DNA from 3 places in the Agrobacterium vacciniicorymbosi genome. Region 1 is predicted to be linked to each of the others. Evidence: riboswitches for the same ligand, from Rfam matches in the RefSeq annotation. Region 1 holds a riboswitch; each other region holds the start of a gene.
The links. A riboswitch is a leader RNA that binds a small molecule or an ion and turns the genes downstream of it on or off. The one in region 1 is predicted to bind thiamine pyrophosphate.
Positions count from the first base shown of each region.

Region 2: another riboswitch for thiamine pyrophosphate. It lies ahead of ABUK73_RS06770 (hydroxyethylthiazole kinase); the one in region 1 lies ahead of thiC (phosphomethylpyrimidine synthase ThiC).
Region 3: another riboswitch for thiamine pyrophosphate. It lies ahead of thiB (thiamine ABC transporter substrate binding subunit); the one in region 1 lies ahead of thiC (phosphomethylpyrimidine synthase ThiC).

Region 1 is NZ_JBETMF010000014.1:21,756-25,029, forward strand. Features, by position in the region: gene thiC (phosphomethylpyrimidine synthase ThiC) at 1-1,598, opposite strand, end outside; TPP riboswitch at 1,697-1,808, opposite strand; gene ABUK73_RS19640 (acyl carrier protein) at 1,978-2,229, shown strand; gene ABUK73_RS19645 (acyl-CoA dehydrogenase family protein) at 2,229-3,274, shown strand, end outside.
Region 2 is NZ_JBETMF010000003.1:177,664-180,937, forward strand. Features, by position in the region: gene ABUK73_RS06760 (LysR family transcriptional regulator) at 1-679, shown strand, start outside; gene iolG (inositol 2-dehydrogenase) at 830-1,822, shown strand; TPP riboswitch at 1,902-2,004, shown strand; gene ABUK73_RS06770 (hydroxyethylthiazole kinase) at 2,069-2,806, shown strand; gene thiE (thiamine phosphate synthase) at 2,796-3,274, shown strand, end outside.
Region 3 is NZ_JBETMF010000014.1:132,671-135,944, reverse strand. Features, by position in the region: gene ABUK73_RS20140 (ABC-F family ATP-binding cassette domain-containing protein) at 1-1,256, shown strand, start outside; gene ABUK73_RS20135 (VOC family protein) at 1,351-1,743, shown strand; TPP riboswitch at 1,801-1,910, shown strand; gene thiB (thiamine ABC transporter substrate binding subunit) at 1,953-2,966, shown strand; gene thiP (thiamine/thiamine pyrophosphate ABC transporter permease ThiP) at 2,985-3,274, shown strand, end outside.

The sequences.
Region 1 (3,274 bases):
GACAGGTTGAACTGGTCTTCCCAGCGGAACTCGAAGCGGGCGCGCGACAGCGCATTGTCGCGGATTTGCGCCGCCGGATGCCCCTTGGCGAGATCGGCGGCGTGGGCAGCGATCTTGTAGGTGATGACGCCGACCTTCACGTCATTGCGATCCGGCAGGCCCAGATGTTCCTTCGGCGTGACATAACAAAGCATGGCCGTGCCGAACCAGCCGATCATCGCCGCACCAATGCCTGACGTGATGTGGTCGTAGCCCGGCGCGATATCCGTTGTCAGCGGCCCAAGCGTATAGAAGGGCGCTTCGCCGCAAACCTTCAGCTGCTTGTCCATGTTTTCCTTGATCTTGTGCATCGGCACATGGCCAGGGCCTTCGATCATGACCTGACAATCTTTGGCCCAGGCAATCTGCGTTAGCTCACCCAGCGTTTCCAACTCGGCAAATTGCGCCGCATCATTGGCATCGGCAATCGAGCCAGGGCGAAGACCATCGCCCAGCGAGAAGGACACATCGTAAGCGCGGCAGATGTCGCAAATCTCCTCGAAATGCTCGTAGAGAAAGGATTCCTTGTGGTGATGCAGGCACCACTTGGCCATGATCGAGCCGCCACGCGAGACGATGCCGGTGACGCGATTGACGGTGAGGGGAATGTAATGCAGCCGGACGCCGGCATGGATGGTGAAGTAATCGACGCCCTGTTCGGCCTGCTCGATCAATGTATCGCGAAACACCTCCCAGGTCAGGTCTTCGGCAATGCCATTGACCTTTTCCAGCGCCTGATAAAGCGGCACGGTTCCGATCGGCACCGGCGAATTGCGGATGATCCATTCGCGGATATTGTGAATGTTGCGACCGGTGGACAGGTCCATGACCGTATCGCCACCCCAACGGATAGCCCAGACCATCTTGTCGACCTCATCCGCCATGGAGGAGGTCACCGCCGAGTTGCCAATATTGGCGTTGATCTTGACGAGGAAATTGCGACCGATGATCATCGGCTCTGCCTCGGGGTGGTTGATGTTGGCTGGGATGATCGCCCTGCCCGCAGCAACCTCCTGGCGCACAAATTCAGCCGTGACGAAATCTGGAATATTCGCGCCAAAACTTTCGCCATCCAGCACCAGCTTTTCCTTGGCAGCTTCACGGCCAAGGTTTTCGCGGATGGCGATGAACTCCATTTCCGGCGTGATGATACCGGCGCGGGCATAGGCAAGCTGCGTTACCGCCTTGCCATCCTTCGCTTTCAGCGGCTGGTGGCGCAGCGGAAATTCCGGCGTCAGGCGCTCGCCCGTCGCAAAACCATTATCCTCCGGTTTGACATGGCGGCCATCGTAAGCCTCCACATCGCCCCGCGCGACAACCCAGTCGTGACGCAAACGCGGAAGTCCGCCTTCGATGCTGACCGCATGGGAAGGGTCGGTATAGGGACCGGAGGAATCATATACCGTAACCGGCGGTTCGCCCGCCGTGGGATGCACGGCGATTTCGCGCATGGGGACGCGGATGTGAGGGTGGATGATGCCCGGCTTGTAGACCTTGGTCGAAGCGGGCAGCGGACCTGTGGTAACGACAGGGGAGAGATTTTTAGCGGCAATGTTCATCGTGAGGCTCCAAAGCAAAAACAGTGGAGACCCAGTTCGAGCATGAAGACGAAAAACCACGGGACCAATAGCGATTGATTCGGCAAGGCCGAACTGCTGTTCCCGCGTTTGCACCGTCCCTACGCCAGTATGAACTGGATCAGGTTCAACGGGTCACTGCGCGCTCTAGCAGTATCTCAGCCCCTTGCCGGGACCCCCCTGGTGAATGCCTCAATCAAAAACCTGACATGGAGTTTTGTCAAGTTGGCATCTGCGGTATGTTTCCTAAGGGCGGAAAGTCACCACAAATTAACCTCGCCATTTATTGGAATTTTATTTTTTCGCGATTAACTCCAAGAATGCGTTATGATGACGCTCTATCTGAGGGAGACTATTGAGAATGAATTCAACAATTCGTGAAATACTGTCGAAATTCGGCCAGCTCCCTGTGCCTGTCGATACAATTGCTGACGAAGATGATCTTTATGCAGCCGGACTTTCTTCTTTCGCATCAGTACAATTGATGCTGGGCATTGAAGATGCTTTCGATATCGAATTTCCCGACAGCATGCTCAACCGCAAGTCTTTCGCCAGCATCAAGGCCATCGAAGACACGGTAAAAGCCATTCTCGACGGCAAAGAGGCGGCATAATGAACGTGTCCGTCGCCCCACCGGATTCGACGCTGGCTGCACGCGCAACGCGTGTCGCCTCCATCGCCGCGCAGCATGCGGACGATGTGGACGCAGCAGCACGTTTTCCGAAAGAGGCGGTGGACGCCCTTCGGGCTGAGCGCCTGCTCGGCATTCAGATTCCCGTTCATCTGGGCGGCGAAAGCGCCGATCTCAGGCAGATCGCCGATATATGCTGCATTCTCGGCCAGTCCTGCTCCGCAACCGCGATGATCTTTGCCATGCACCAGATCAAGGCCTCAAGCCTTGTGGAACATGGCGAGGAAAGCGCGTGGCACACAAGTTTCATGCGGCGTCTGGCTGCCGAACAATTGCTGATCGGCTCGGCCACGACTGAAGGCGGCATTGGCGGAAACCTGCGCAACTCGATTTGCGCCATCCATGTGGATGGCGAAAGCTGCACGCTGGAAAAGGACGCGACCGTCATTTCTTACGGCAGCGAAGCGGATGCCATTCTCATCACCTCTCGCGCGCATGCCGATGCAGCGCCTGCCGATCAGGTGATGACGGTGTTTCTGAAAGACCAGTACAGCCTTGAGAAGACCCATGTCTGGAACACGCTGGGCATGCGTGGCACCTGCTCCGACGGTTTCCTGTTCAAGGGCAAAGCGCCGTCTGAACAAATCTTTCCCAAGCCTTTTGCGGAAATCGCGGCGCAATCCATGCTGGCGACCTCGCATCTTTTGTGGAGCGGCGTCTGGTACGGCATTGCAGCCGACGCCGTTTTACGGGCGCAGGCTTTCGTGCGCGCAGCGGCGCGCAAATCCCCCGGCGTGCCCCCTCCCGGTGCCATCCGTCTGGCGGAAGTGTCCAACAAGCTCCAGATCGTCAAATCCAACGTCATTGCCGGTCTGAAGGCCTATGAGGACACCAAGTCCGATCCCGACAAGCTGATGTCCATGGGCTTTGCCATCGCCATGAACAACGTCAAGATTTGTTCGTCGGAAACCATTCTGGAAATCATCAATCACGCCATGCTGATCTGCGGCATCATGGGCTACAAAAA
Region 2 (3,274 bases), on a different contig from region 1:
GCGCCACATTGAAAGCGATGAGGCTCGTCCAATCGAGATCGCGTCCATTCCGGCCCTTGCCGCCAGTCTCGTGCCGCTGGCCCTGAAAGATATTCCCGAAGAGCAGTTTCCAAAACATGTGCATCTGCAAAGCACGGCATCGGAAAATGTCGTGCAGGCTGTCGTCGCCCGCACAGCCGACATCGGCATTGCCAGCCTGCCGCTTGATAATCCCGGTCTGGACGTTCACTGGATCGGCGAAGTCCCCTGTGTCGCCATCGTCGCAGCCAGTGATGAGCTGGCCCAGAAAACCATCGTCTCCGCGCAGTATCTTGCAGAACGCCGCATCATCGCCTCTGCCAATCCCTACCGGCTTAGAATGCGAATAGAACAGGCATTCCAGAAACAGAATATCGCCTTGAAGGATGTGGTCGATAGCAATGCGACCTATGTTTCGCTGTCTCTGGCGCGGGCGGGGCTGGGCGTCGCCATCGTGGAATCGGTAACGATCAGCGGCCTGCCGATAGACGGTGTCGCCGTTCTGCCGCTCGGCTTTCATATTCCCTTCTACTGGGGTGTCGTCACAGCACTGGGGCAACCACTGCCCGCCACAATCCAAAATTTCATTCATTCGCTGGAGGAGCGTGCGCAGGCCCTTCCCGGCTTTCGCAAACACACCAATCTGGCCAGCATAGTCTGAGATTGGACGCACTGCTCGCCGCTTGACATGCATGAAACGGCGCTCTAGCAAGATGGAACATATATTCCAAATGGGCTGATTGTTCGCATTGGCGTTCCAAACGAAGCCATAACGACAGACAGCTCCAGTTAACCAGATCGGGAGGAAACGATGGTTACGAGATTGGCTTTGCTGGGTGCGGGTCGCATCGGAAAAGTGCACGCAAAAGCGATTGCTTCCGACAAGCGCGCGAAACTGGTGGCCGTGGTCGATGCCTTTCAGGAGGCAGCACAGGCCATCGCGGATGAGACCGGCTGCGAGATCAGCACCATCGATGCGGTTTTGGCCAACCCCGATATCGACGCGGTCATCATCTGCACGCCGACCAATACGCATGCCGATCTGATCGAGCAATTTGCCCGTGCCGGCAAGGCGATTTTCTGCGAAAAGCCGATCGATCTCGATGTTGCCCGCGCGCAGGCTTGCATCGATGTGGTCAAGGAAACCGGCGCCAAAATCATGCTCGGCTTCAACCGCCGTTTCGACCCGCATTTCCGGGCCGTGCGCAAGGCCATCGATGACGGCCAAATCGGCAAGGTCGAGATGGTGACCATCACCAGCCGTGATCCCGGCGCACCACCACCGGAATATATCAAGGTCTCCGGCGGCATCTTCCGCGACATGACCATCCATGATTTCGACATCGCCCGTTTTCTGCTGGGTGAAGAGATCGTCAGCGTTTTCGCCACCGGCTCCGTTCTGGTCGATCCGAAAATCGGGGAACTGGGCGACTACGACAGCGCCAGCATCATTTTGACCACCGCCAGCGGTCGCCAGGCGATCATTTCCAACTCGCGCCGCGCCACCTACGGCTACGATCAGCGCATTGAAGTCCACGGCTCGCTAGGCTCTGTTGCCGCAGAAAATCAGCGCCCTGTCTCCATCGAAGTCGCAACCAAGGACGGCTACACGCGCCCACCGCTGCATGATTTCTTCATGACGCGTTACACCGCCGCCTATGCCGCAGAAATTGCAGCCTTCATCGATTCCATCGAAAACAACGCCGCAGCCTCGCCTTCCGCACAGGACGGCCTGATCGCGCTGAAACTCGCCGATGCGGCGCTGAAATCCGCGCGTGAAAAAGTGGTCGTCCAGATCGCCTGATCACTCGACACAAAAGGCGGGGCCGTGCAGCTCCGCCTTTACCTGCCATTGACAGCAGGCACAAAAGACGACAATTTCCAGACATTCCGAGGGGAGCATCTGACGATGCTGAGATGGCGCTGAGCCGGACCCTTGAACCTGATCCGGGTCATGCCGGCGTAGGAACGGAACAGTCGCCATTGGCCAAGCTTTTCTCTTCTCCGCTCGACTCGGGTCTCCCTGATATTATCTGGAGCGCAGAGACCTATGGCGAGTTTTCCAACGGCACAGAGTGCGGCAGAGCTGCTGGCGCGGGTGCGGCAACGACGGCCCCGGGTGCATTGCCTGATGAACACCGTCGTTCAGAAATTTACCGCCGATGGCATAACCACCGTGGGCGGCATTCCGTCCATGACGTCGTCCGAAGAGGAAATCGAAAGCTTCGTTTCCAAGGTCGATGCTCTCACCATTAATCTCGGCACGCTGGATGCTACGCGGCGCAAAGTCATTCGCATGGCAGTGGAGGTGGCGAATGCCAAGGGCAAACCCTGGATCGTTGATCCCGTGCATTGCGATTACTCGCCGTCTCGGCTGGATTTCGCCCATGAACTCATCACCCTCCACCCGACCATCGTGCGCGGCAATGCGGCAGAGATGGCGGTCATCGGCGATGTCGGCAAAGCATTGCGCATCCAGACCGGCCCGCAGGATGTGTTTCGCGATGCGGCCAGAAACGCAAAGATTCTCAACGGTCATACATGGATGGCGAAAGTTACCGGCACCGGCTGCCTTTCCGGCGGAGTGATCGCCGCTTTCATGGCGGTCGAACCGGACCCAATGCTGGCGGCAACGGCAGCGCTGACGGTGACGGGTGTATCGGCAGAACTTGCAGCAAAACACGCCCGCGGCCCCGGCACTTTCGAAGCGGCCTTTCTGGATGCGCTGGACGCTATCGATGCCAACGACATTCTTTCCCTTGCGAGGATCGAGCACGATGAAAATTGATTACAGACTGAATGCCTTGGTAGATGCCTCGCTTGACGATATCGCGCCGTTGCCAGAACTGGCTGCCGTCGCTGCACGGCACGGCGCAACGATCATCCAGTATCGCGATAAGCACGCCTCGACCCGACATATGATCGAGCAAGCGCGCCTGATGGTGGATGCGCTGAAGGCAACCGGCGTTCCTCTCGTCATCAACGACCGCGTGGATGTGGCGCTGGCGTCCGGCGCGGATGGTGTGCATCTGGGTGCCGACGATATGGATGCGGAAACAGCAAGACGACTGCTGGGGCCGGATGCCATCATCGGCCTGACTGTCAAGAACATGGGCGATGCAGAGCGTGTTGCCCAAGCATCTGCGGACTATGCATGCATTGGTGGAGTTTTCGAGACGGTTTCAAAGGTCAATCCGAACGCGCCGGTGGGATTGGAGGGGCTTCGCGACCTTCGCACCTATCTTCGCAATGCTTG
Region 3 (3,274 bases), 110 kb from region 1:
GCGGTACGTCGCGCCGCCTCAGCCGCGGCTTTGCCCATTTCGAGGAATGGCGCGACAAGGTGCTGGAAGAGGAAGAGCTGGAACAGCACAAGCTGGGCAAGGCCATCGAGCGCGAAGAACACTGGATGCGCTATGGTGTCACCGCGCGCCGCAAGCGCAACATGCGCCGTGTGGGTGAGCTTCAGGCCATGCGCGCCGAATATCGTGGGCACAAGGGGCCAACGGGTTCCGTGCAGGCGACGGCTGCGGAAGGCCGCGAATCCGGCAAGCTGGTGATCGAAGCCGATACGATAACCAAGTCCTACGGTGAGCGCACGATCGTCGCGCCGTTTTCGCTTCGCGTGCATCGCGGCGATTGCATTGGTTTCGTTGGCCCCAACGGTGCGGGCAAGACGACGCTTTTGAAGATGCTGACGGGTCAGCTGGAGCCGGATAGCGGCTGGGTCAAACTCGGCACCAATCTGGAAATCGCCACACTCGACCAGAAGCGTGAGGATTTGAACCCCAACGATACGCTGGCGCATTATCTGACCGATGGTCGTGGCGAAAACCTGCTGGTCAATGGCGAGTTGAAGCACGTCACCGGCTATATGAAGGATTTCCTGTTTCAGCCCGAGCAGGCCCGCACGCCCATTCGCAATCTCTCGGGCGGCGAACGCGCGCGTCTGATGCTGGCGCGCATTCTGGCGCGGCCGACCAATCTTCTGATCCTTGACGAACCGACCAACGATCTCGACATCGAGACGCTGGATCTGTTGCAGGAAATCGTCGCCGGTTTTTCCGGCACCGTCATCCTCGTCAGCCATGACCGTGACTTCCTCGACCGCACGGTAACCTCGACCATTGCGCCCGCAAACCCGGATGCGCCGGATGGTCGCTGGATCGAATATGCGGGCGGTTATTCGGATATGATGGCGCAGCGCAAGGGCGCCTCGGACGAAAAGAAGAAGGCGGATAAGCAGGAAAAGGCCAAGGCCTCCGCTGCGTCCAGTTCCGCTGCCGAGCCTTCGAAGGCGAAGGGCAAACTCTCCTTCAAGCAGAAATTTGCTTTGGAGAATCTGCCCAAGGAAATGGAAAAGGCGCAGGAAGAGATCGCCAAGCGCGAAGAGCGCATGGCCGATCCCAATCTCTTCGCCAAAGACCCGACGGCCTTCAACAAACTTGCTGAGGAAATGTCGAAGCTGCGGCAGAAGCTAGAGACCATGGAAGAAGAGTGGCTGGAGCTGGAAATGCTGCGCGAAGAGCTGGAGAGCTAAAAAGCAATTCGACGTGTCGGATTTTGTGCGTGTCATCCGTCTTTGACAGGAAAGCCTATTTGGGCTTTCCTGTTGTCTTATGGAGGAGCCAGACATGCGTATGATCTTCGTCAACCTGCCGGTCAAGAATATCGAGACCTCTAAGGCCTTTTTCACCGCGCTGGGTTTCAGCTTCAATCCGGAATATTCGGACGAGCGCACGCTGTGCATGATCGTCGAGAAGAATATTTTCGTCATGCTGCTTCAGGAAGAGCGCTTCCGCGATTTCATCAATGGCGAGATTGCCGATGCCAGCCGCACCAAGGAAGTGCTGACCTGCCTTTCGGCTTCGAGCCGTGAGGAGATCGACCAGATGATTGCCACCGCATTGTCATCCGGCGGGGCAGAGTGGAAGCCGGTGCAGGACCATGGCTTCATGTATGCGGGCAGCTTTCAGGACCCGGACGGCCATGTCTGGGAACTGGTGCATATGAGCGGTCAAAGCTGACACCGGGCCTGATAGAAAGCCGGCTTGCAAAGCGTTAGCGCTGCGATTACATCTTGCCTTGATCTAACGGGGTGCTTTGTCCTTTACTGGACAAGGCTGAGAGGCTCTGCCAACCCGAAGAACCTGATCCGGTTAACACCGGCGGAGGGATTAGACGGCTTCCATCCATGGCGCCCTATTCCCGTTGTCATTTCGAGGAGGTGCTGTTGATGTATCGTTGTATTTTCCTTCATTCGCTCGTGCTCTCGTCTCTCATGCTGCCTGGCCTTGCCATGGCGCAGGAGAAGAAGACGCTCACCGTCTACACCTATGAGAGCTTCGTTTCCGAATGGGGACCGGGCCCGAAGGTCAAGGCCGCTTTTGAAGAGACCTGCAACTGCACGGTCAATTTCGTCGGCGTGGCCGATGGTGTGGCGCTGCTGAACAGGCTGAAACTGGAAGGCCCCGGCTCCAAGGCCGATGTCGTCGTCGGTCTCGACACCAACCTGATTGCCGAAGCCAAGCAGACCGGATTGTTCGAGGCTTCGAGCGTCGATGCATCTGCGGCAAAGGTGCCGGGCGGCTTTCAGGACGATGTGTTCGTGCCTTACGATTACGGCCACTTCGCCGTGGTCTACGATACGCAGACGATGAAAAATCCGCCCAAGAGCATGAAGGAACTGGTCGAAGGCGATCCATCGCAGAAAATCGCCATTCAGGATCCGCGCACTTCCACGCCGGGTCTCGGCCTGTTGCTCTGGGTCAAATCCATCTATGGCGACAAGGCACCGGAGGCCTGGGCGAAGCTTAAGAACCGTGTTCTGACCGTCACCCCCGGCTGGTCGGAATCCTATGGTCTCTTCACCAAGGGTGAGGTGCCGATGGTGCTGTCCTATACGACCTCGCCCGCCTATCACATGGTTGCGGAACACAGCGAGCGTTATCAGGCGGCCGCCTTCGAAGAGGGGCATTATATCCAGATCGAAGTGGCGGGCATTTTGAAGAATGCGCCGCAACAGGCGCTGGCAAAACAGTTTCTCGCCTTCGTTCTCACATCCGGTTTTCAGGATGCCATCCCTGAGAACAACTGGATGATGCCTGTTGCCGCGACGTCTGCACCCTTGCCGGATGCGTTTTCCAAGCTGGTACAGCCCACCAAGACGTATCTGATGTCGCCGGAAGAGGTGGCGAAGAACCGCAAGGCCTGGATTGATGAATGGCTTGCCGCCATGAGCGTGAAGTAAGCCCGGTCGCCAACGATCATGATCGAGCGTCGCGATAGTCGCAGGTTTATCTACAGCGGAGCGGTGGCCTTTGCCGCTGTTCTTCTGTTCATGGGCCTTGCTGTCGCGGCGCTGCTGTCTTTCGATACGGGTGCTGCTTCCGCAGCCCTGTTCGATGCCTATACGGTGAGAATTCTGCGCTTTACCCTGTGGCAGGCGACACTTTCCACGGTCTTTTCCATTGTGCTGGGATTACCGGTGGCGCTTGCGCTTGCCCGGCAGAGAGATTTTCCGGGCCGCATCTGGATCATCCGTCTGATGGCGGTGCC